Regions from separate parts of the Sphaerisporangium sp. NPDC005288 genome, predicted to be linked through region 1. Evidence: riboswitches for the same ligand, from Rfam matches in the RefSeq annotation. Region 1 holds a riboswitch; the other holds the start of a gene.
The links. Region 1 has a riboswitch for glycine ahead of gcvP (aminomethyl-transferring glycine dehydrogenase). Riboswitches for the same ligand answer to the same signal wherever they lie in the genome.

Region 1 (10,524 bases):
AGCGACATCTTCCTGGACGACGTCACCGTCTCGCGAAGGCACGCCGAGTTCTACCGGCGGGGCGCCTACTTCACCGCCCGGGACGTCGGCAGCCTCAACGGCACCTACGTCAACCGCGAGCGCATCGAGGAGCTGCCGCTGTCGGGCGGCGACGAGGTCCAGATCGGCAAGTTCCGGCTGGTGTTCCTCACGCGTGGGTGAGGAGGTGCGGTGATGGGCGCGCAGGCGGCGAGGGCGTTCATGAGCATCGGGGAGGTCCTCGAGGTCCTGCGGGCCGACTTCCCCGACGTCACCGTCTCCAAGATCCGCTTTCTGGAGGGCGAGGGGCTCATCGAGCCCCAGCGCTCCCCCTCGGGGTACCGCAAGTTCACCCACGCGGACGTCGAGCGCCTGCGCTACATCCTCACCGCCCAGCGCGACCGCTACCTGCCGCTGCGCGTGATCAAGGACCACCTGGACACCGCCGGTCCCGACGGCGCCAACCGCCCGCGCGCCGTGGGCGGGGAGGCGCCGGTGGCCGAGGTGCGGCTCAGCCGCGCCGAACTGCTGGCCGCCGCCGGGCTGGAGGAGGAGACCCTCGCCGAGCTGGAGGATTTCGGCCTGCTCACCCGGGTGGCCCGGTGGTACGACGCCGAGGCTCTGACCGTCGCCCGCGCCTCGGGCGCGCTGGCGAGGTTCGGCCTGCATCCGCGCCACCTGCGGGTGCTCAAGGCCGCCGCCGAGCGGGAGGCGGGGCTGGTCGAGCAGGCCGTGGCCCCGCTGCTGCGGCGCCGCGCGCCGGGCGCCGCCGGCCGCGCCGAGGAGACCGCGCGAGAGCTGTCCGGTCTGCTGCAGGACCTGCACACCGCCCTGGTCCGCACCGGCCTGCGCGGCATTCTGGGCCGCTGACGGAGCCGCCCGGACATTTCGGGGTGCGGGGATGTTACGTTGAATTTTGCGGCGATGGTCACGCCGCGAGCCGAGAGCCGCGAGGGAACGGGCCCGGAGCGGGGCGGCGACCCGATGAGACGGAGCAGCCTGTGTTGCAGATGGAGGTCGTGGGGGTCCGCGTCGAGATGCCCTCCAACCAGCCCATAGTCCTGCTCAAGGAGGCCAAGGGCGAGCGATACCTGCCGATCTGGATTGGGATGACCGAGGCCACGGCCATCGCGCTGGCTCAGGCGGAGGAGCCGCCCCCCAGGCCGCTCACCCACGACTTGTTCAAGGACGTGATCGAGGCTCTGGGCGTGCGGCTGACGGCGGTGAACATCGTCGCGCTGCGTGACGGAATCTTCTTCGCCGACCTGGTGTTCTCCAACGGGGTGGAGGTGAGCGCCCGGCCGTCGGACTCGATCGCGCTGGCGCTGCGCACCGGTGCGAGCATCTTCGCGAGCGAGGACGTCGTGCGCGAGGCCGGTGTGATCATCCCCGATGACCAGGAGGACGAGGTCGAGAAGTTCCGCGAGTTCCTTGACACGATCACGCCCGAGGACTTCGGCCGTGCGGGTTAGCCATTTCGGGCATTTACGCTTCACGACGCGCCGGGCGGGATCGTTGACTGAGCATCGCGCCAGTCCTACGGTGCAAGGGAACCCACGGTTGTAATTCACGAACCCCCAGATCAGACCGTGGGATGAGAGGAAGCCGGAGGTCCGCAGTGGCGGTCAGCAGCGGCGAGGGCAAGACGGCCGGCCAGCACGATCCAGTCCAGCGGCAGTCGGCGCGGGAACGCGCGGGCGAGCAGGGCCTGCTGTTCGACGAGCGGCCGGCGTCTCTGCCCGCCGACGTCGGATACCGCGGCCCGACGGCGTGCTCGGCGGCCGGCATCACCTATCGTCAGCTCGACTATTGGGCGCGCACCCAGCTCGTCGAGCCGTCGGTTCGCGCGGCGCAGGGGTCGGGATCCCAGCGGCTGTACAGCTTCCGCGACATCCTCGTGCTCAAGGTGGTCAAGCGGCTGCTGGACACCGGGGTGTCGCTCCAGCAGATCCGCACCGCCGTCCAGCACCTGCGCGAGCGCGGGGTCAACGACCTGGCGCAGATCACGCTGATGAGCGACGGGGTGAGCGTCTACGAGTGCACCTCGGCCGACGAGGTGATCGACCTGCTCGAGGGCGGCCAGGGCGTGTTCGGCATCGCTCTCGGCGGCGTGTGGCGCGAGGTCGAGGGCTCCCTGGCGGAGCTGCCGGGGGAACGCGCGGAGCCGGCCGGCCGGGACTCCTTGGAGGACCACCCAGGTGACGAGCTGGCCAAGCGCAGGAAGGCCCGCAAGACGGGCTGAGGCCGGAGGGCCGGGACGGGGAGGTTCCCTCCGCTGAGGAGGGCCGGGGGCTGTCGCACATATCCCAGAAGATCTACGGGGTGGTCGGGGTCCCTACATACCCGCCCTACAGGGATAAAACATGGCAAATCCCGAAATGTAGGGGTAACTCCCTACTCGGGGCGGGACGGTACGATTACCGGGAAAGCTGTTGACCCTGTGCGGGAGAGACCCGGGCACGGGCCGGCACCGCACCACCTGCGGCGCCGGCGGGTGACCCCGGGCGCCGAAGGAGCAACCTCCCCGGAATCTCTCAGGCCCACGTACCGCACAGGCGAGGCGACTCTGGAAAGTAGGCGTGCCCGCCAGGCGTGTCTCACCGACGGTGCAAATCCCCCGCAAGGGGATGAAGCTCTCAGGTCGCGATGAGGATGTCGCGCTGACAGAGGGGGAGATCCGGCATACGCGCGCGCTCAGCGCCGGTCTCTACCCCTTGTAGGAGGGCCCCATGACCGATCGGTCACCGCTTCGCGACCTCTTCGCACCGCCCTTCGCCACCCGGCACATCGGCCCGTCGGACGCCGAGCAGGCCCGCATGCTGGAGGCCGTGGGCTACGCCTCGGTGGCCGACCTGATCGCCGTCGCCGTCCCCGGCGCCATCCGCTCCGGCGAGCCGCTCGACCTGCCGCCCGCCGCGAGCGAGGAGGAGGCGCTCGCGGAGCTGCGCGCCCTGGCCGCCCGCAACCAGGTGCCCACCTCGATGATCGGCCTGGGCTACCACGACACGATCACCCCGGCGGTCGTGCGGCGCAACCTGCTGGAGAACCCCGGCTGGTACACCGCCTACACCCCCTACCAGCCGGAGATCTCCCAGGGCCGCCTGGAGGCCCTGCTCAACTTCCAGACCGTCGTGTCCGACCTGACCGGGCTGGACGTCGCCGGCGCCTCGCTGCTGGACGAGGCCACCGCCGCCGCCGAGGCGATGACCCTGGCCCGCCGCGCCGGCCGCGCCAAGTCCCCGGTGTTCGTCGTCGACGCCGACGCCCTGCCGCAGACCAAGGCGGTGCTGGCCACCCGCGCCGAGCCGCTCGGCATCGAGCTGGTCGAGGCCGACCTGGCCGCCGGGCTGCCGGAGGGGGAGCTGTTCGGCCTGCTGGTCCAGTACCCCGGCGCCGGAGGCCGGCTCAAGGACTTCCGCGCCGTGGCCGCCCAGGCCCGCGCCCGCGGCGCGCTCGTGGTCGCCGCCGCCGACCTGCTGGCCCTGACCCTGGTCGAGGCCCCCGGCACCCTGGGCGCCGACATCGCCATCGGCTCCTCCCAGCGCTTCGGCGTCCCGTTCGGCTTCGGCGGGCCGCACGCGGCCTACATGGCCGTGCGCGAAGGGCTCCAGCGGCAGATGCCCGGCCGGCTGGTCGGGGTGTCGCAGGACGCCGACGGGCGCCCCGCCCACCGGCTGGCCCTGCAGACCCGCGAGCAGCACATCCGCCGGGAGAAGGCCACCAGCAACATCTGCACCGCGCAGGTGCTGCTCGCGGTGATCGCCGGCATGTACGCCGTCTACCACGGCCCCGAGGGCCTGCGGCGCATCGCGCAGCGCACCCACCGGCACGCCGCCGTGCTGGCCGCCGGCCTGCGCGACGGCGGCGTCGAGGTCGTCCACGACGACTTCTTCGACACCGTCCTGGCCCGTGTCCCCGGCCGCGCCGCCGAGGTCGTCGCGGCGGCCCTGGACCGCGGCGTCAACCTGCGCCTGGCCGACGCCGACCACGTGGGCGTCAGCTGTGACGAGAAGACCACCGGCGCGCACCTCCAGGCCGTCTGGGAGGCGTTCGGCGTGACCGGGGTCGTGCTGGACGACGTGGACACCTCCGCCTCCGACGCCCTGCCCGCCGGGCTGCTGCGCACCACCGGCTACCTGTCGCACCCGGTGTTCCACTCCCACCGTTCCGAGACCGCCATGCTGCGCTACCTGCGCAGGCTCCAGGACAGGGACATCGCCCTGGACCGGTCGATGATCCCGCTCGGCTCGTGCACCATGAAGCTGAACGCCACCACCGAGATGGAGCCCATCAGCTGGCCGGAGTTCGCCGGCGTCCACCCCTACGCCCCGGCCGATCAGGTCGAGGGCTACCTGCGCCTGATCGGCGACCTGGAGGGCTGGCTGGCCGAGGTCACCGGCTACGACGCGGTCTCCCTGCAGCCCAACGCCGGATCCCAGGGCGAGTTCGCCGGGCTGCTCGCCATCCGCGCCTACCACAGGGCCAACGGCCACGGCGAGCGCGACGTGTGCCTCATCCCGTCCTCGGCGCACGGCACCAATGCCGCCAGCGCCGTCATGGCCGGTATGCGTGTGGTGGTCGTGGCCTGCGACGACGACGGAAACGTGGACGTCCCCGACCTGATCGCCAAGATCGACAAGCACAGCGAGCGGCTCGCGGCCATCATGGTCACCTATCCCTCCACCCACGGGGTGTACGAGGAGACCATCACCGAGATCTGCGAGCGGGTGCACCAGGCAGGCGGCCAGGTCTACGTCGACGGCGCCAACCTCAACGCGCTGGTCGGCCTGGCCAAGCCCGGGTCCTTCGGCGCCGACGTCTCCCACCTCAACCTGCACAAGACCTTCTGCATCCCGCACGGCGGCGGCGGTCCCGGCGTCGGCCCGGTGGCGGTCCGCTCGCACCTGGCGGCCTACCTGCCCGGCGACCCCCTGGGAGAGCGCGCCGACGGCGCCGTCGGGCCCGTCTCGGCCGCGGCGTACGGGTCGGCGGGCATCCTGCCCATCTCCTGGGCCTACATCCGCATGATGGGCGCCGAGGGCCTCAAGGCGGCCACCGAGCAGGCCATACTGTCGGCCAACTACCTGGCCCGGCGCCTGGCCCCGCACTACCCGGTGCTCTACACCGGCCGCGAGGGCCTGGTCGCCCACGAGTGCATCATCGACCTTCGCCCGATCACCAAGGAGACCGGCGTCACCGTCGACGACGTCGCCAAGCGGCTCATCGACTACGGCTTCCACGCCCCCACCATGTCCTTCCCGGTGGCCGGCACGCTGATGATCGAGCCGACCGAGAGCGAGGACCTGGCCGAGCTGGACCGCTTCGTCGACGCCATGGTCGCCATCCGCGAGGAGATCGCCAAGGTCGCCTCCGGGCGCTACGACCGGGCCGACAACCCGCTGCGCGGCGCCCCGCACACCGCCGCGTGCCTGCTGGCCGACGACTGGAAGCACCCCTACACCCGCGCCGAGGCGGCCTACCCGCTGCCGTCGCTGCGGGAGGACAAGTACTGGTCACCGGTCCGCCGCATCGATCAGGCCTACGGCGACCGCAACCTGGTCTGCGCCTGCCCCCCGCTGGAGGCATACGAAGACTGAGCGACCGCCCTCGAGGCTCCGCCTGGATCGGCATAATATGTCGCGCGCGACGGCGCGCCCGCGTCGCGAGGCCGGGATTTCCGAGGCGGAGGAGAGGTCCCGATGGCGGCGCACGAGGTCGAGTCCGGCCGGCGGATCGAGGACGCGCGGAGGCTCGCCGAGAGCGGCGAACTGGAGGCCGCGGCCGAGATCTTCGCCGCGCTGGCCTCCGACGAGCGCGAGGCCGACCGCGCCCAGGCGGCCGTCGGCCTCGCCCTGGTCCTCGAGCGCCGCGGCGACCTCACCGGCGCCAGGGCGGCCGCGCGCACGGCCCTGGCCACCGGCCACCCCGAGTACGCCGCCCAGGCGGCCTGCCACCTGGCGCGCGGGTTCGAGCAGGAAGGCATGGCCGACCAGGCCCGCGCCGCCTGGCAGGCCGTGATCGGCGTCGGCACCCCGGCCTACCTGCCCGGTGCACACCTGGCCCTGGCCCGCATCGCCGAAGCCCAGGGCGACGACCGCGCCGCCGAGGCGGCGCTGCGCGCCGCCCTGGCCACCCGCGACCCGCGGGCCTGCTCAGAGGCTGCCCAGCGCCTGGCTGAGTACCTGCTGGAGGACGGGCAGCCCGGCGAGGCCGCCGACCTGCTCCTCGACGCCCTGGAGCTGCCCGAGGTGGCCGACCCCGGGCGCCTGCGGGTGCTGCTCGGCATGGCCCACCTCGACATGGCCTGCGGGGAGTTCGCCGCGGCCGCCGAGGGCGACGGCGACGCCGACGGCGTCGCGCTCGCCGTCGAACTGCTCGCCCGCACGCTGCCCCTGCGCGGGCGGGACGCCGACGCCGAGCAGGTGTGGGCGTACGGGCTCGGCCACCCCGACGAGACGGTGGCCGACCAGGTGCGCCTCCGCCTCACCCGCGACGACACCGCCCCCTCCCAGTAGCCGCCCCGGCCCAGGCCTCAGCTTGACGGCCGAGGAGTTCGTCCGGGCTGCGAGCGATCTGGGAGCCTCGCAGGAGGAGGCCATCGCAGCCGTGCGCGCCGCCCTGCCGGCGCGCTGACCGGCCGGTCGGCCGAACTCACCGGGTCACCGGGTTGGTGACCGCGTACGGCTAGCGGCGTCTGCGGCCGACGGCGGCGGCGACGTTGACCATGATGATGCCGGTCCAGGCCAGGAACAGCCCCGCGGGCCCGGCCTGCCCGGCGGCGATCGCGGTCAGCGGGATGCCGATGCCGAGCGAGCCGAGCGCGATCGGGATCGTGGCGTCGACCTGCCTGGGCTGCTTGCCCGGGCCGGGATGCGGCGCCGCGTACGGCCCGCCGGGGCCGGGTTGGAGGGGGTACCCGTTCTGCGCGGCCACCTCGGCCCGCACCCGGGACTCGATCGTCGAGTCGATCTTCTCCAGGAACGACTCGATCAGCGCCTGCTCGTAGTCGGAACCGAGGTCCCGGCGGGCCTCCACGGTGGCGCGAAGCTCGTCACGGGGCAATGAATTATCCGGCACCCCCTTAATCTGGCACAGACACCGGGCGGCGACATCCCCCGTGAGAAGTAGAGGGCTGGTCCCCGAGTACCGTGTCGGCCATGCGGATCATGACGCCGCGGGGGGCGGCGATCGTGGAGGTCGACCAGGCGCCCGCGCCGAGGTTCCTGTTCCTGCTCACCCACGGGTCGGCGGGCGGGGTCGACTCGCCCGACCTGCTGGCCGTCCGGGACGCGGTGGTGGCGATCGGCGGCACGGTGGCGCGGGTGCTGCAGCCGTTCAGGGTCGCGGGCGCCCGGGCTCCGGGGTCGCCGGCCAGGCAGGACGAGGCGTGGACCGCGCTGGCGGCCTCGCTCGGAGAACGGTTTCCCGGCCTGGCCCTGGTGCAGGGCGGCAGGAGCAACGGAGCGCGGGTGGCCTGCCGGACGGCGCGCGCCGTCGGCGCGGAGGCGGTGGTGGCGCTGGCCTTCCCGCTGCACCCGCCCGGGAACCCGGGCCGCTCGCGTGCGCAGGAGCTTCGCGAGGCGGGCGTCGATGTGCTGGTGGTCAGCGGTGACCGTGATCGCTTCGGAGTCCCCGATCAGGCGGACGCTGCACGCCTGGTGGTGCTCGCGGGTGAGGGACATGACCTCAACAGAAACCCCGCCCGGGTGGGCGAGGTCGTCGCCGGATGGCTCGGCCCCCGGTTCGCGTGAAGGTCAGGCCGCGCTTATGGCCAGGTCGGTGGGACGGTGCGGGGCGATGATGGCGCCGTCGGGCAGGAGCTCCCCGGTGTCCTCGAATAGCACGATGCCGTTGCACAGCAGGCTCCACCCCTGCTCGGGGTGCGCCGCGATCGTGCGGGCGGCTTCGCGGTCCGGCGCGTTGGTGGTCGGACAGGACGGCTCATGCGGGCACATTGGCGTGCCTCCGGTTTTCTCTCTCGGTCTGGGGCTCGCGGGGGCGTCATCGCCAGGCACCGCTGCCCCGCGCCGATTCCCCCATGTCCCCGCCGAACGGGGACGAGCGCTTCTGCTGTTGACAGTGTGCGCTAACGCACACCTACAGAGTAAGTGTGCTGCGGGTCACACGCGTACGACATAGCCCATTGGGACGGTTTGGATCCTTCGATTAGGGGGTCCGCGGGGGCCCGGAAGGCTGATCCGGCGCTGTGACCTGCGACACAAGCCTGCCCCAGGTGAGATAACGGTCCAAGCACGACTCGCCGCCGAACAGATAAACGAACGGTTACGAGCTGGGAAGCCCTCTCAACAGGGCTTCCAGCCCGCGCTCGAACGCCGCCGCGGCCTCCTCGGCGGGCTCCGCCCGGGTGGCCGCCGGCGCCGGGAGCCGTCCGTCCTGCTCGTCCTGCGCCTCCTCCGGCGGGGCGGCCCAGCCGGAGCGCTGGATCTCCACCGCGACGCTGCCCATGACGTACGCGCGCAGCGTCCGCACGGCCTGGGCGGCGCGGGCGGGGTCGCCGAACCCCGCGGCGGCCAGTTGCTCGGCCTGCTCGCGGATCGCCATGAGCGCGGTGCCCTGCGGCGGCTTGGTCAGGGCCAGGGCCAGCACCCCGGGGTGCTCCAGCAGGGCCGCGCGGCCCGCGTGGGCCCAGGCGCGGGCGACCTCCCGCCACCCCCCGTCGGACGGCTCGACGGTGACGGTGGTGACGTGCTCGGCGAGGGCGTCCATGAGCGCCTCCTTGCCGCGGGGCAGGTGGTGGTAGATCGCCATCGCCTCGACCTGCAGGGCGTCGCCGAGGCGTCGCATGGTGAGGCGGCGCAGCCCCTGGCCGTCGGCGATGTGCAGGGCGGCCTCGATGATGCGCTCGCGGGACAGGGGGACCGGAGGTCGCTTCGCTGGCATACCAGGCATGGTCCCGACGATGGCTTACTTTGTAAAGGGCGCCGCGCCGTGCCGTCCGCCCTCACTCGGGGACGCCGGGGCGAGGCCGGTGCTCCGGGCGGCGTACGCTATGGCGAGCGAGGAACGCCGGATCACCGGCGATGTGCTGAGAAAGGGCAGGCGATGGCGTTTTTCCGTCCGAGCGTGAGCCGGGAGGCGGAGGTCAGGCACCACGCCGACCAGGAGGTCGGAAAGAGCTTCCCCAAGCTGCTGGACAAGGCGCGCGAGGCCGAGGGCGGGCTGCGGCGCGCCCAGGCCGCCGGCGCCGGGGCCGAGGAGCTCCGGGCGGCCGGGCTCGCCTATGACCGCGCGCTGACCGACGCGCTGCGCGCCGCCGAGGCCGCCCAGCGCGCCACCCTCGGCGTCAAGGCCTACGACGACCGCATCCGCCGGCGCAAGGGCGTCGCGACGCCCGAGGGCGCCAAGTGGACCGCCGAGGTCGACCGGCTGCGCACGCTGCGCGAGGAGAACCGGCTGACCGGCATCGCCCGCGTGCCGCGTCCCTTCGCCGCCGCGCGCTGACCCGCTGAGACGCCGACGGCCTCCGCCCGGGTGGGCGGAGGCCGTGCGCGTGTGCCGGGCGGACCGGTGGTCCGGCGCCGCGGCCGGCCGGACCGATCGAGCAGCGGTCAGCTGGCCCAGTCGAGCAGCGGACGGGTGTTGCTCGGGTGGCGCAGCTTGGACAGCGATTCCTTCTCGAGCTGGCGGATGCGCTCGCGGGTGAGCCCGAGGTGCTTGCCGATCTCGTCCAGGGTGTGCGGCTTGCCGTCGATCAGGCCGAAGCGCAACGCCATGATCTTGGCCTCGCGGGGGGTGAGGTTGCCCAGCACTCCGCGCAGCTCCGCGCCCAGCAGCTGCCGGTCGACGACCTCGGAGGCTTCTGGGGCGTCGACGTCCTCGATGAGGTCGCCGATGGTCGTCTCGCCGTCCTCGCCGATGGTGGCGTTGAGGCTGATCGGCTGGCGACTGGTGCGCAGCAGCTCCTCGATCTGGTCGGGGGTCTTGTCCAGCTCCACCGCCAGCTCCTCGGGGGTGGGCTCGCGGCCGAGCCGCTGGTGCATGTCGCGCTCGATGCGCGACAGCTTGGACAGCATCTCCAGCACGTGCACCGGGAGCCTGATGGTGCGGGCCGAGTCGGCGAAGCCGCGCTGGATCGCCTGCCGGATCCACCACATGGCGTAGGTGGAGAACTTGTAGCCCTTGGAGTAGTCGAACTTCTCCACCGCGCGGATCAGGCCGAGGTTGCCCTCCTGCACCACGTCGAGCAGGGCCATGCCGCGGTCGGTGTACTTCTTGGCCACCGAGACCACCAGGCGCAGGTTGGCCTCCAGCATGTGGTCCTTGGCCCGCCTGCCGTCCTCGGCCACCCACTCGAGGTCCTCGCGCCGGGCGGCGCTGAGGGAGGGGTCGTTCTCCAGCTTGTACTCGGCGTACAGGCCGGCCTCGATGCGCTTGGCGAGCTCGACCTCCTCGGCGGCGGTCAGCAGGGTGCGGCGGCCGATCGACTTGAGGTAGGTGTGCACGGAGTCGCCCATGACCGAGGACTGGTCGTCCAGGTCCAGCGGC
Region 2 (10,524 bases), on a different contig from region 1:
GGAGCGCGCCAGGAAGGCCTTCCCCGCCTGGCGGGAGGTCTCCCCCGGCGACCGCGCCCGCCTGCTGCGGCGCTTCGCCGAGGTGGTCGACCGGCACGGCGAGGAGCTGGCCGAGCTGGAGCTGGCCAACTCCGGGCATCCGATCGGCAACGCCCGCTGGGAGGCCGGCAACGTCCGCGACGTCCTGCACTTCTACGCGGGCGCCCCGGAGCGCAACCATGGCAAGCAGATCCCGGTGCCGGGCGGGGTGGACATCACCTTCGCCGAACCGCTCGGCGTCGTGGGCGTGATCGTGCCGTGGAACTTCCCCATGGTCATCATGACCTGGGGGGCGGCCCCGGCACTGGCGGCGGGCAACACGGTCATCGTGAAGCCCGCCGAGTGGACCCCGCTCACGGCTCTGACGCTGGCCGAGCTGGCCTTGGAGGCCGGCCTCCCCGAGGGGGTGCTCCAGGTCCTGCCTGGGGCAGGGGAGGTCGCGGGGGCCCGGCTGGTCGAGCACCCGGGCGTCAACAAGATCGTCTTCACCGGGTCGACGGAGGTGGGCAAGCTCATCGCCGCCCGGGCGGCCGAGCAGGTCAAGCGGGTGACGCTGGAGCTCGGCGGCAAGAGCGCCAACGTGGTCTTCGCCGACGCCGACATCGAGCGGGCCGCCGCCACCGCCCCCTCGGCCGTGTTCGACAACAGCGGGCAGGACTGCTGCGCGCGCTCGCGCATCCTGGTGGAGCGTCCGGTCTTCGAGGAGTTCCTCGACCGGCTGGTCGCGACGGTCGGCGGGCTCGTCGTGGGCGACCCGCGCGACCCCGGCACCGCCATGGGGCCGCTGATCAGCGCCGAGCACCGCGACCGCGTGGCCTCGTTCGTGACCGGCACCCCGCGCTTCCAGGGGACGTGCCCGGACGGGAAGGGCTTCTGGTTCCCGCCGACCGTGCTCACCCACGAGTCGCTGGACGAGCGCGCCTACACCGAGGAGATCTTCGGGCCGGTGGTCGGCGTCGTCCCCTTCGAGGGTGAGGCCGAGGCCGTCCAGATCGCCAACGACACCCGATACGGGCTCTCGGGGTCGATCTGGACGCGGGACGTCGGGCGGGCGTTGCGGGTCGCCCGCGCCATCGAGGCGGGCAACCTGTCGGTGAACTCCCACTCCTCGGTCCGCTACTGGACGCCGTTCGGCGGGTTCAAGCAGTCGGGGCTCGGCCGCGAGCTGGGCCCGGACGCGCTGGCCGCCTTCACCGAGACCAAGAACGTCTTCATCGCCCACTGACCGCCGCCGTCCCACCGCCCCGGCCGGGGGCCACGGGAGTCCACCAGCACCAGGGAGTACCTCACCATGCAACGTCTGCGCGACCGCGTCGCCGTCATCACGGGCGCGGCGGGGGGCATCGGCCTCGCCACGGCCCGCCGCTTCGCCGAGGAGGGCGCCAAGGTCGTGTGCGCCGACCTCGACGAGGAGGGCGGCGCGAAGATCGCCGAAGAGGTCGGGGGCGTCTTCGTCCGGACCGACGTGACCAGCGAGGACGACGTCGCCGAGATGTTCCGCACGGCGTTCGACACCTACGGCTCGGTCGACGTCGCCTTCAACAACGCCGGCATCTCACCGCCCGACGACGACTCCATCCTGACCACCGGCATGGACGCCTGGCGGCGGGTTCAGGACGTCAACCTGACCAGCGTGTACCTGTGCTGCAAGCACGCCATCCCGTACATGCGGCGGCAGGGCAAGGGTTCGATCATCAACACCGCGTCGTTCGTCGCCGTGATGGGCTCGGCGACCTCGCAGATCTCCTACACCGCCTCCAAGGGCGGGGTGCTGGCCATGTCCCGCGAGCTCGGCGTGCAGTTCGCCCGCGAGGGCATCCGGGTCAACGCCCTGTGCCCGGGACCGGTGAACACCCCGCTGCTGCAGGAGCTGTTCGCCAAGGACCCCGAGCGGGCGCAGCGGCGCCTGGTGCACATCCCGCTCGGCCGGTTCGCCGAGGCGTCCGAGATCGCCGCCGCGGTCGCCTTCCTGGCCTCCGACGACGCCAGTTTCATCACCGGCGCGGAGTTCCTCGTGGACGGCGGCATCTCCGGCGCCTACGTGACCCCGCTGTAGCCTGGTCGACCATGTCGCGACCCGTCATCGGCATCACCTGCTACGTCGAGCCCGCCGCCTTCACGGTCTGGCGGATGCCGGCGGCGCTGCTGCCGTACACCTACGTCGAGCACGTCGAACGGGCGGGCGGCCAGCCGGTCATCCTGCCTCCGGCGGGCGACCCGGCGTCGCTGGCCGGCCGGCTGGACGGCCTCATCGTGGCCGGCGGCGGGGACGTCGACCCGGCCAGGTACGGCGAGCGCCCGCACCCGCGGACGGGCTACGTCCGCGAGTCCCGTGACGAGGCGGAGTTCGGGCTGGTCAGGGCGGCGCTCTCGGCCGGGCTCCCCTTCCTCGGGGTGTGCCGGGGGATGCAGGTGCTGAACGTCCACCTGGGCGGCACCCTGCACCAGCACCTGCCGGACGTCGTCGGGCACGACGGGCACTCTCCGGCCCCCGGCGAGTTCGGCCACCTGCCGGTGCGCCCGGTGCCGGGCACCGCCCTGTCAAAGGTCCTCGGGGACGACGAGGTCGCCGCGGCCCACTACCACCACCAGGCCGCCGATCGCCTCGGCGACGGCCTCACGGTCGCGGCGACCTGCGAGGACGGCACCGTGGAGGCCGTGGAGCTGGCGGGCCACCCCTTCGCCCTGGCCGTCCAGTGGCACCCCGAGGCGGGCGAGGACGGCCCGCTGTTCGAGGCGCTCGTCGCCGCCGCGACGGCGGGCGATCGGCATTGGTAGGGTGGGCGGGAACACCGATGATCCCGTGCGGGAGAGTGTCCTGACATCCGGTCAGGACCCCTGAAGGAGCAAGTCCTCCCCGCGAACCTCACAAGGCAAAGGACCGCGCGGGCCAGGTGATCTCTGGAAAGCAGGCCCTCTCCGTGGGGCCTCGCCGAAGGTGAAAGTCCGGTAAAACCCGGGCGAAACTCTCAGGCACCGATGACAGAGGGGGAGGATGCTCTCATCCAACCCTGTCTGAGGTGCGCATCATGTCCCGACCCACACCGCTCCGCGAGGTGCACGAGAGCCTCGGCGCGACGCTCACCGACTTCGCCGGCTGGCTGATGCCGCTGCGCTACGGCAGCGAGTCCGCCGAGCACAACGCGGTGCGCACGGCCGCCGGGCTGTTCGACCTCTCCCACATGGGCGAGATCTTCCTCACCGGGCCGCAGGCGGGCGAGGCGCTGGACCACGCGCTGGTGGGCAACCTGTCGACGCTGGAGCCGGGCCGGGCCCGCTACACCATGATCTGCGCGCCCAACGGCGGCGTGCTCGACGACCTGATCGTCTACCGCCTGGCCGCCGAGGAGTACCTCGTCGTGGCCAACGCCTCCAACTACGAGCAGGTGGCGGCCGAGCTCACCGAGCGCACCGAGGGCTTCCAGGCCGAGGTTCGCGACCGGTCCGCCGAGTACGCGCTGATCGCCGTCCAGGGGCCCCGCGCGCAGGAGATCCTCGCCACGCTCACCGACGCCGACCTGCCCGGCCTGAAGTACTACGCGGGCCTGCCCGGCACCGTGGCCGGCGTCGAGGCGCTCATCGCCCGCACCGGGTACACCGGCGAGGACGGCTTCGAGCTGTTCGTCGCCGCGGGCGACGCCGTCACGCTGTGGCAGGAGCTCACCAAGGCCGGCGACTCTCACGGCCTGCGCCCCGCCGGGCTGTCCGCCCGCGACACGCTGCGGCTGGAGGCCGGCATGCCGCTGTACGGCAACGAGCTGAACGCCGGGCTGACCCCCTTCGACGCCGGCCTCGGCCGGGTCGTACGGTTCGACAAGGCCGGCGACTTCGTCGGCCGCGCGGCGCTCGCGCCGCTCAAGGACGTCCCTCCGCGCCGGCGCCTGACCGGCCTGGTCGCGCGGGGCCGCCGAGTGCCGCGCCACGGCTATCCCGTGGTGCTGCTGACTGACGGCACCGTCGTTGGAGAGGTCACCAGCGGCGCGCCGTCCCAGTCACTCGGCAAGCCGATCGCGATGGCCTACGTGGACACCAACGTGTCCGACGGGCTCGCGGTCGACATCCGTGGTACCCATGAACCGGTCGACGTGATTGACCTGCCTTTTTACCGGAGGAGCAAGTGAGCAGCATTCCCGAGGAGCTCAGCTACACCAAGGAGCACGAGTGGGTGGCCGGCCTCGACGACGGCCTCACCGTGACCGTGGGCATCACGGCGTTCGCCGCCGAAGCGCTGGGTGACGTGGTCTTCGTGCAGCTGCCCGAGGTGGGCGGCACCGTCGAAGCGGGCGACGCGGTGGGCGAGGTGGAGTCCACCAAGTCCGTGAGCGACATCTACGCCCCGCTCACCGGCGAGGTCGTGGAGGTCAACCAGGTCGTCGTGGACGACCCGTCGCTGGTCAACTCCGACCCCTACGGCGACGGCTGGCTGTTCCGCGTGCGCGTCGAGGGCCCCCACGAGGACCTCCTCACCGCCGAGGAGTACACCACGGTCACCACCGCCGAGTCCTGAGTCCCGCCGTCCGTTCACCAATCCCCGTCCACCCACGACGACTCTCGCCGGCCGGCCACCCGGACCGGCCGGCGCCACCACCGCATGACCTGTCCCGCGCGTACCCGGCGCATATGGGGGCATCCCTCGCACGACATCGCTTCCAAGGACGGAATGATCAATGGCGATCAGCGTCTTCGACCTGTTCAAGATCGGCATCGGGCCGTCCAGCTCGCACACCGGCGGCCCGATGGCGGCGGCGCACAAGTTCGCCCGCGGCCTGCACCAGGACGGCCTGCTGGAGAAGACCGCCCGGGTCGAGGCGATCCTCTACGGCTCGCTCGGCCTGACCGGCAAGGGACACGGCAGCGACAAGGCGGTGCTGCTCGGCCTGTCCGGCGAGAAGCCCGAGCTGGTCGACGTGGACACCGTCGATGAGCGCCTGGCGAAGATGCGCGACACCGCCACCATCGAGCTGTACGGCACCCGCGAGATCCCCTTCGTCGTCGGCGAGCACCTGGTGTTCGAACGCAAGATCTCCCTGCCCGGCCACCCCAACGGCATGCGCTTCACCGCCTTCACCGCCGAGGGCGAGCAGGTCCGCGAGAAGGTCTACTACTCGGTGGGCGGCGGCTTCGTGGTGGACGAGAACGCCACCGGCGCCGACCGCATCAAGGCCGACGACACCGAGCTGCCCCACCCGTTCACCTCGGGCGCCGAGCTGCTGCGGCTGTGCTCCGAGACCGGGCTGTCGATCTCCGGGCTCATGCTGGAGAACGAGAAGGCCTTCGGGCGCACCGAGGCGGAGATCAGGTCGGCCCTGCTGAACCTCTGGAACGTCATGTCCGAGTGCGTGCGCCGCGGCACCGCCAAGGAGGGCGTGCTCCCCGGCGGCCTCAAGGTCAAGCGGCGGGCCAACCAGATGCTGCGGCGCCTGCAGAGCGAGTCCCCCGAGAAGGACCCGCTCCAGACGATGGACTGGGTCACCCTGTTCGCCCTCGCCGTCAACGAGGAGAACGCCGCCGGCGGCCGCGTCGTCACCGCCCCCACCAACGGCGCGGCCGGCATCATCCCCGCCGTGCTGACGTACTACGACCGCTTCACGCCGCTGTCCGACGACGACGGCGTCATCCGTTTCCTGCTCACGGCCGGCGCGATCGGCGTGCTGTTCAAGGAGAACGCCTCCATCTCCGGCGCCGAGGTCGGCTGCCAGGGCGAGGTCGGCTCGGCCTGCTCCATGGCCGCGGCGGGCCTGACCGAGGCGCTCGGCGGCACCCCCGAACAGGTCGAGAACGCCGCCGAGATCGGCATCGAGCACAACCTCGGCCTGACCTGCGACCCGATCGGCGGCCTGGTGCAGATCCCGTGCATCGAGCGCAACGCGGTCGCCTCGATCAAGGCCATCACCGCCGCCCGCATCGCCCTGCGCGGCGACGGCCGCCACTTCGTCGCCCTCGACAAGGCCATCAAGACCATGCGCGACACCGGCCGCGACATGCTCGACAAATACAAAGAAACCAGCCGAGGCGGCCTCGCCGTCAACGTCATCGAATGCTGACGACCGACTCCAGGACCGCACCGGCTGTATCGGGTTCGGGAATTCACGGAAAACCGACGAGCGATTACCGCCATCCACCACTCATGTGCACGCGCCGGATCGAGTAAATCCGCCATGTGCAATGAGTCAGGTCGGCGAGTAAGAGGGATATCACCCGTGAGTAAGATACCGGCACCTGTGTGACGGCACCGGCCGCCTGACGGTCGGATGAGCAGGGGAAATACTTCTCTCGTCCAACCGGCCCGGCGCACCTCCGGCAGCGGCGCGCCGGTAGGCGCGATGTACCCGCATCTCTCTTCCATCCAGATGGTCTTGCTGGAAGATCGCGTATCGATTACATTGAAGACGCGTCCACGGTCGGCCATTTCACCGACGGCTGCGGGGTTTACAGGAAAGGGGGAACATGAATCGCCTTTTCCGGGTGTTCATGGTCAGCGTCTTCCTGATCACAGGTGTGCTCGTCGCATCTGGCACCGCAAATGCGGCGGGTTCTTGCAGTGCCATCCAAGGACAGTACATGACCTTCAAGGCGGGCACACCCGTGCACAATCAACCTAGCGGTTCTTCCTCGTTGTGGGGCACGCTCGGATACCAGCAGCCGCTTTGGGCCACCGGTTCGTGCATCAGCTCCGCCGGCAATCAATGGTGGCGCGTCGATGTAGGCACCAACGGGTACATCTACGACGCCTACCGGGTTTACTGACACCCCATCTCACGCGCTGCAGAAGCGCCTATGACAGGCTGTGCAGAAGGCACGGCTTCGGTGCGCCTGGAGAGTGAACGCCCGCCGACCGCATTCGGCACCCACGAAGGCGCGTGACCGGCGGCCTTCCACCTCTCGCGACGACCTGCCCCGCGTCTGCGTGGTCGACGCCCCTCTGCTCTGATGCTCGCCCGGCTACAGCACTACGGCTTACCGGCCCTGGCCGAGCGCGACGACCGCGTCCGGGGGCGCCGAAATTGATTCGGCGTGTCTCCGAAACTTTCATCTGGTGGGCCTGACCGCGAGCAGTGGGATATGGCCGTTGAGCAGCCATAGGCCTTGCCTGGCAAGGTGGCGACTTTCGGAAGCTTTCGGTGGGCGTTGACAGGGCGGCGGGATCGGGCGAACACTGTCGCCGCTGACAGGCTCAACCGCTGTCGATCCGGGTCGCCTGCCACGACCAGGGCTTCCGGTCGTCGGCCGACGATGACCGGCCGGCCTCCGCGTCGTACGACGCCGCGCGCCGTGGCCGTCATCCCGGTCACCGGCGGCGTCCCCGCCGGGTCCTGCCACGCCGCCTGGCCCGCGCCAGCCTTAACGAGGAGGAAGCGCGCACATGAACGACGTCCCCATCCGCCCGCCGGTCCGTCACCGTAGCCACACCAGAGTGCTCATCGGCCGTGCCTGCACCATGGTGCTCTCGCTCGTCTCCGCCATGACGTTGCTCCTGCCGGGCACCGCCCACGCAGCCATCACCAGCAACCAGACCGGCACCAACAACGGCTACTTCTACTCGTTCTGGACCAACGGCAGTGGATCGTCGTCCATGACCCTGGGTAACGGCGGGAACTACAGCACCTCCTGGAGCAACGTCGGCAACTTCGTCGCCGGCAAGGGGTGGAAGCCCGGCGCGCGCAGGACGGTGACCTACTCCGGCAGCTTCAACCCCTCCGGCAACGCCTACCTGGCGCTGTACGGCTGGACCAGGAACCCGCTGGTGGAGTACTACATCCTGGACAACTGGGGCACCTACCGGCCCACCGGCAGCTTCAAGGGCACCGTCACCACCGACGGCGGCACCTATGACATCTACGAGACCACCCGGTACAACGCCCCCTCCATCGAGGGCAACAACAGCACCTTCAACCAGTACTGGAGCGTCCGTCAGTCCAAGAAGACCGGCGGCACCATCACGGTCGGGAACCACTTCGACGCCTGGGCCCGCTACGGCATGAACCTCGGCAGCCACGACTACCAGATCCTGGCCACCGAGGGCTACCAGAGCAGCGGCAACTCCAACATCACCCTGGACGGCTCCAGCCCGTCGCCGACTCCCACGCCGACGCCGACGCCGACGCGCACTCCCACGCCCAACCCCACCCCGTCGGCCACGCCTTCGCCTTCTCCCAGTGGCGGGAGCGGCCCCTGCCGGGTGTCCTACACCAAGAACGAGTGGAACAACGGCTTCACCGCCAACCTCACCGTCACCAACACCGGCGGCAGCGCGATCAACGGCTGGACGGTGACCTGGTCCTTCTCCGCCGGGCAGCAGGTCACCAGTTCGTGGAACGCCGACGTCAGCCAGAGCGGTTCGACGGTCACCGCCCGCAACGTGTCCTACAACGGCTCGCTGGCTCCCGGCGCGAACACCACGTTCGGCTTCCAGGGCACCCACACCGGCAGCAATCCCAACCCCACGGCCTTCAGCCTCAACGGCTCGGCCTGCACCAGCGGCTGACCTGAACGGCCTCAGCGAGACGAACGTGGGGAGCGGGCGGTGGAGCCCGCTCCCCACGCGGTTTCACGACGGAGAGGCGGCGTTCCGGCGTTCCAGGGCGGCCGCGGTGCCGTCGATGAACGCGCGCAGCCCGTGGTCGAAGGCGCGCTCGCCGAACGGGCCGCCGCCGTCCCGGACGGCCGCCAGCAGGATGGCTGGTATGTCGTCCTCCGTCGCATCGGCGGCCGCGGCCGGCCGCTCAGGCTCGGTCTGCTGTTGCAGGACCGAGCCGATGACGTAGTGGCTCAACGCCGTGATGGTGTGCAGGGCCAGCGCCGGGGTGAAGCCCCGGGCGACCATGGCGGACAACTCTTCCTCGAACAGCCGGAGCGTCACCGGGGACCTCCCCCGAGCGCCTGCGACGATGCGCGCGCCGTCGCGGTGGGACAGCAGTGAGGCACGGTACGCGCGGGCGCGGCGGTCCAGCCAGTCCTGCCAGGACTCTTCCTCCCGGGGCGGCCCCATGCCCGCCGCCCGGATGATCTCGTCCCCCATCGCGTCCAGCAGTTCCTGCTTGGTGCGGACGTGCCAGTACAGAGCCGGTGACTGGACGCCCAGCTCGGCGGCGAGCCGGCGCACCGTCAGCCCGTCCAGCCCCACCTCGTCGAGCAGGCGCAGCCCTGTCTCGACCAACGTCTGACGGCTCAGGCCGGGCCGTTTGTCGTTCGCTCGCATCGTTGACACCTTAGCAGCGCTAAGTTACCTTATCGCTGCTAAGGAGAACTGAGCACTGCTAAGGAGCGCCCCGCTCCCCCCAGCTTGAGGAGGCACCGTGCTCGTCACGACATCGGCGGACGGCACCGACGTCCGCGCCTACGACGAGGGCAAGGGTCCGGCCGTCGTGCTGCTCGGCCCCGGTCTGGACGACGGCACGCGCTGCCGGCGCCTCGCCGGCGTCCTGGGGGCCCGCTTCCGCGTCCTGCGCCCGCACCGCCGCCAGTACCGCATGGACCTCAAGTCCGATCCCCGGCTCGGCGGATCCCCCTGCACGATCGCCGAGGAGGTGCAGGACGTCATGGCGGTAGTGCGGGCGGTCGGCGAACCGGTCGTCCTCTACGGCCACTCCGACGGCGGCGTCGTCGCCCTCGAAGCCCTGGCCGCCTCACCGTCGTCGTTCGCCGGGGCGGTCGTGTACGAGCCCGCCGCCGTCATAGGGCCGCCGCTGAGTGGCGAGGACGGGCACATCCTCATGCAGGCCCGGGCCGCCCTCGCGGCGGGGCGGCCCGGCAAGGCCATGGCCGTCTTCCTGCGCGGCTCGGTGGGGATGCCCGGCCGGCAGGCCTCACTGGCCGGGCTCGCGGTGGCGCTGATCCCCAGGTACCGCAGGCTCATCCCCGGCCAGCTCGACTCCCTGGACGCACTCGACCGGCTCGGGGTGCGGCTCGACACCTACGCGACGATCAAGGTGCCGACCGTGCTGCTCGGCGGCGACCGCAGCCCCGCTCACCTCGGCGAGCGGCTCGACGCCATCGAACGCGTCATGCCGCACGCCGAGCGCGTCATCATGCGCGGCCGCGACCACGGCGCCGACCTGAGAGACCACGAACAGGTCGCCGGGATCATCCAGCGGCTCGCGGACAAGGTGCTCCACCCCTCGACGGGCTGACGCTGCACGGAGAACTCGAGCGCACCCCCCGGTTCTCCGTCACGGCCGCGCCAGACGGCGCATTCGTCACCGCCCGCCACGACGGCGAAGGCCCGACCGTGATGTCGCGGCTCGCCTGCCGTCATCGTTCCGCGTCGTCGCCGTCCGGGGCGTGGCGTTGCGTCAGTTCGTCCTTGCGGCGCAGGAGGGCCGTTCTCGCGCGGCGGGCGGCGCGGAGGTTGACCACGGCGAGGACGCCGAGGACCAGCAGCATGACGATCGCCGAGGGATCGATCTTGTGCCGCAGGGTGGTGATGACCAGCGCGCCGATGGTCAGCGTCAGCCACGCGCCCAGTCCCATCCAACCCGCCACGAC

Region 2: another riboswitch for glycine. It lies ahead of gcvT (glycine cleavage system aminomethyltransferase GcvT); the one in region 1 lies ahead of gcvP (aminomethyl-transferring glycine dehydrogenase).

What each region holds. Positions count from the first base shown of each region.
Region 1 covers NZ_JBEXGT010000010.1:18,254-28,777, reverse strand. The annotation lists gene ABZU32_RS11980 (FHA domain-containing protein) at 1-201, shown strand, start outside; gene ABZU32_RS11975 (MerR family transcriptional regulator) at 214-888, shown strand; gene ABZU32_RS11970 (bifunctional nuclease family protein) at 1,020-1,490, shown strand; gene ABZU32_RS11965 (MerR family transcriptional regulator) at 1,727-2,260, shown strand; glycine riboswitch at 2,452-2,578, shown strand; gene gcvP (aminomethyl-transferring glycine dehydrogenase) at 2,748-5,615, shown strand; gene ABZU32_RS11955 (hypothetical protein) at 5,718-6,533, shown strand; gene ABZU32_RS11950 (hypothetical protein) at 6,703-7,095, opposite strand; gene ABZU32_RS11945 (alpha/beta family hydrolase) at 7,176-7,769, shown strand; gene ABZU32_RS11940 (DUF5999 family protein) at 7,773-7,973, opposite strand; gene ABZU32_RS11935 (TetR/AcrR family transcriptional regulator C-terminal domain-containing protein) at 8,302-8,919, opposite strand; gene ABZU32_RS11930 (hypothetical protein) at 9,103-9,480, shown strand; gene ABZU32_RS11925 (RNA polymerase sigma factor) at 9,588-10,524, opposite strand, start outside.
Region 2 covers NZ_JBEXGT010000050.1:34,890-45,413, forward strand. The annotation lists gene ABZU32_RS34485 (aldehyde dehydrogenase family protein) at 1-1,264, shown strand, start outside; gene ABZU32_RS34490 (3-oxoacyl-ACP reductase) at 1,331-2,095, shown strand; gene ABZU32_RS34495 (gamma-glutamyl-gamma-aminobutyrate hydrolase family protein) at 2,107-2,817, shown strand; glycine riboswitch at 2,836-2,933, shown strand; gene gcvT (glycine cleavage system aminomethyltransferase GcvT) at 3,069-4,160, shown strand; gene gcvH (glycine cleavage system protein GcvH) at 4,157-4,546, shown strand; gene ABZU32_RS34510 (L-serine ammonia-lyase) at 4,707-6,083, shown strand; gene ABZU32_RS34515 (hypothetical protein) at 6,487-6,786, shown strand; gene ABZU32_RS34520 (glycoside hydrolase family 11 protein) at 7,403-8,524, shown strand; gene ABZU32_RS34525 (TetR/AcrR family transcriptional regulator C-terminal domain-containing protein) at 8,588-9,238, opposite strand; gene ABZU32_RS34530 (alpha/beta hydrolase) at 9,336-10,169, shown strand; gene ABZU32_RS34535 (hypothetical protein) at 10,291-10,524, opposite strand, start outside.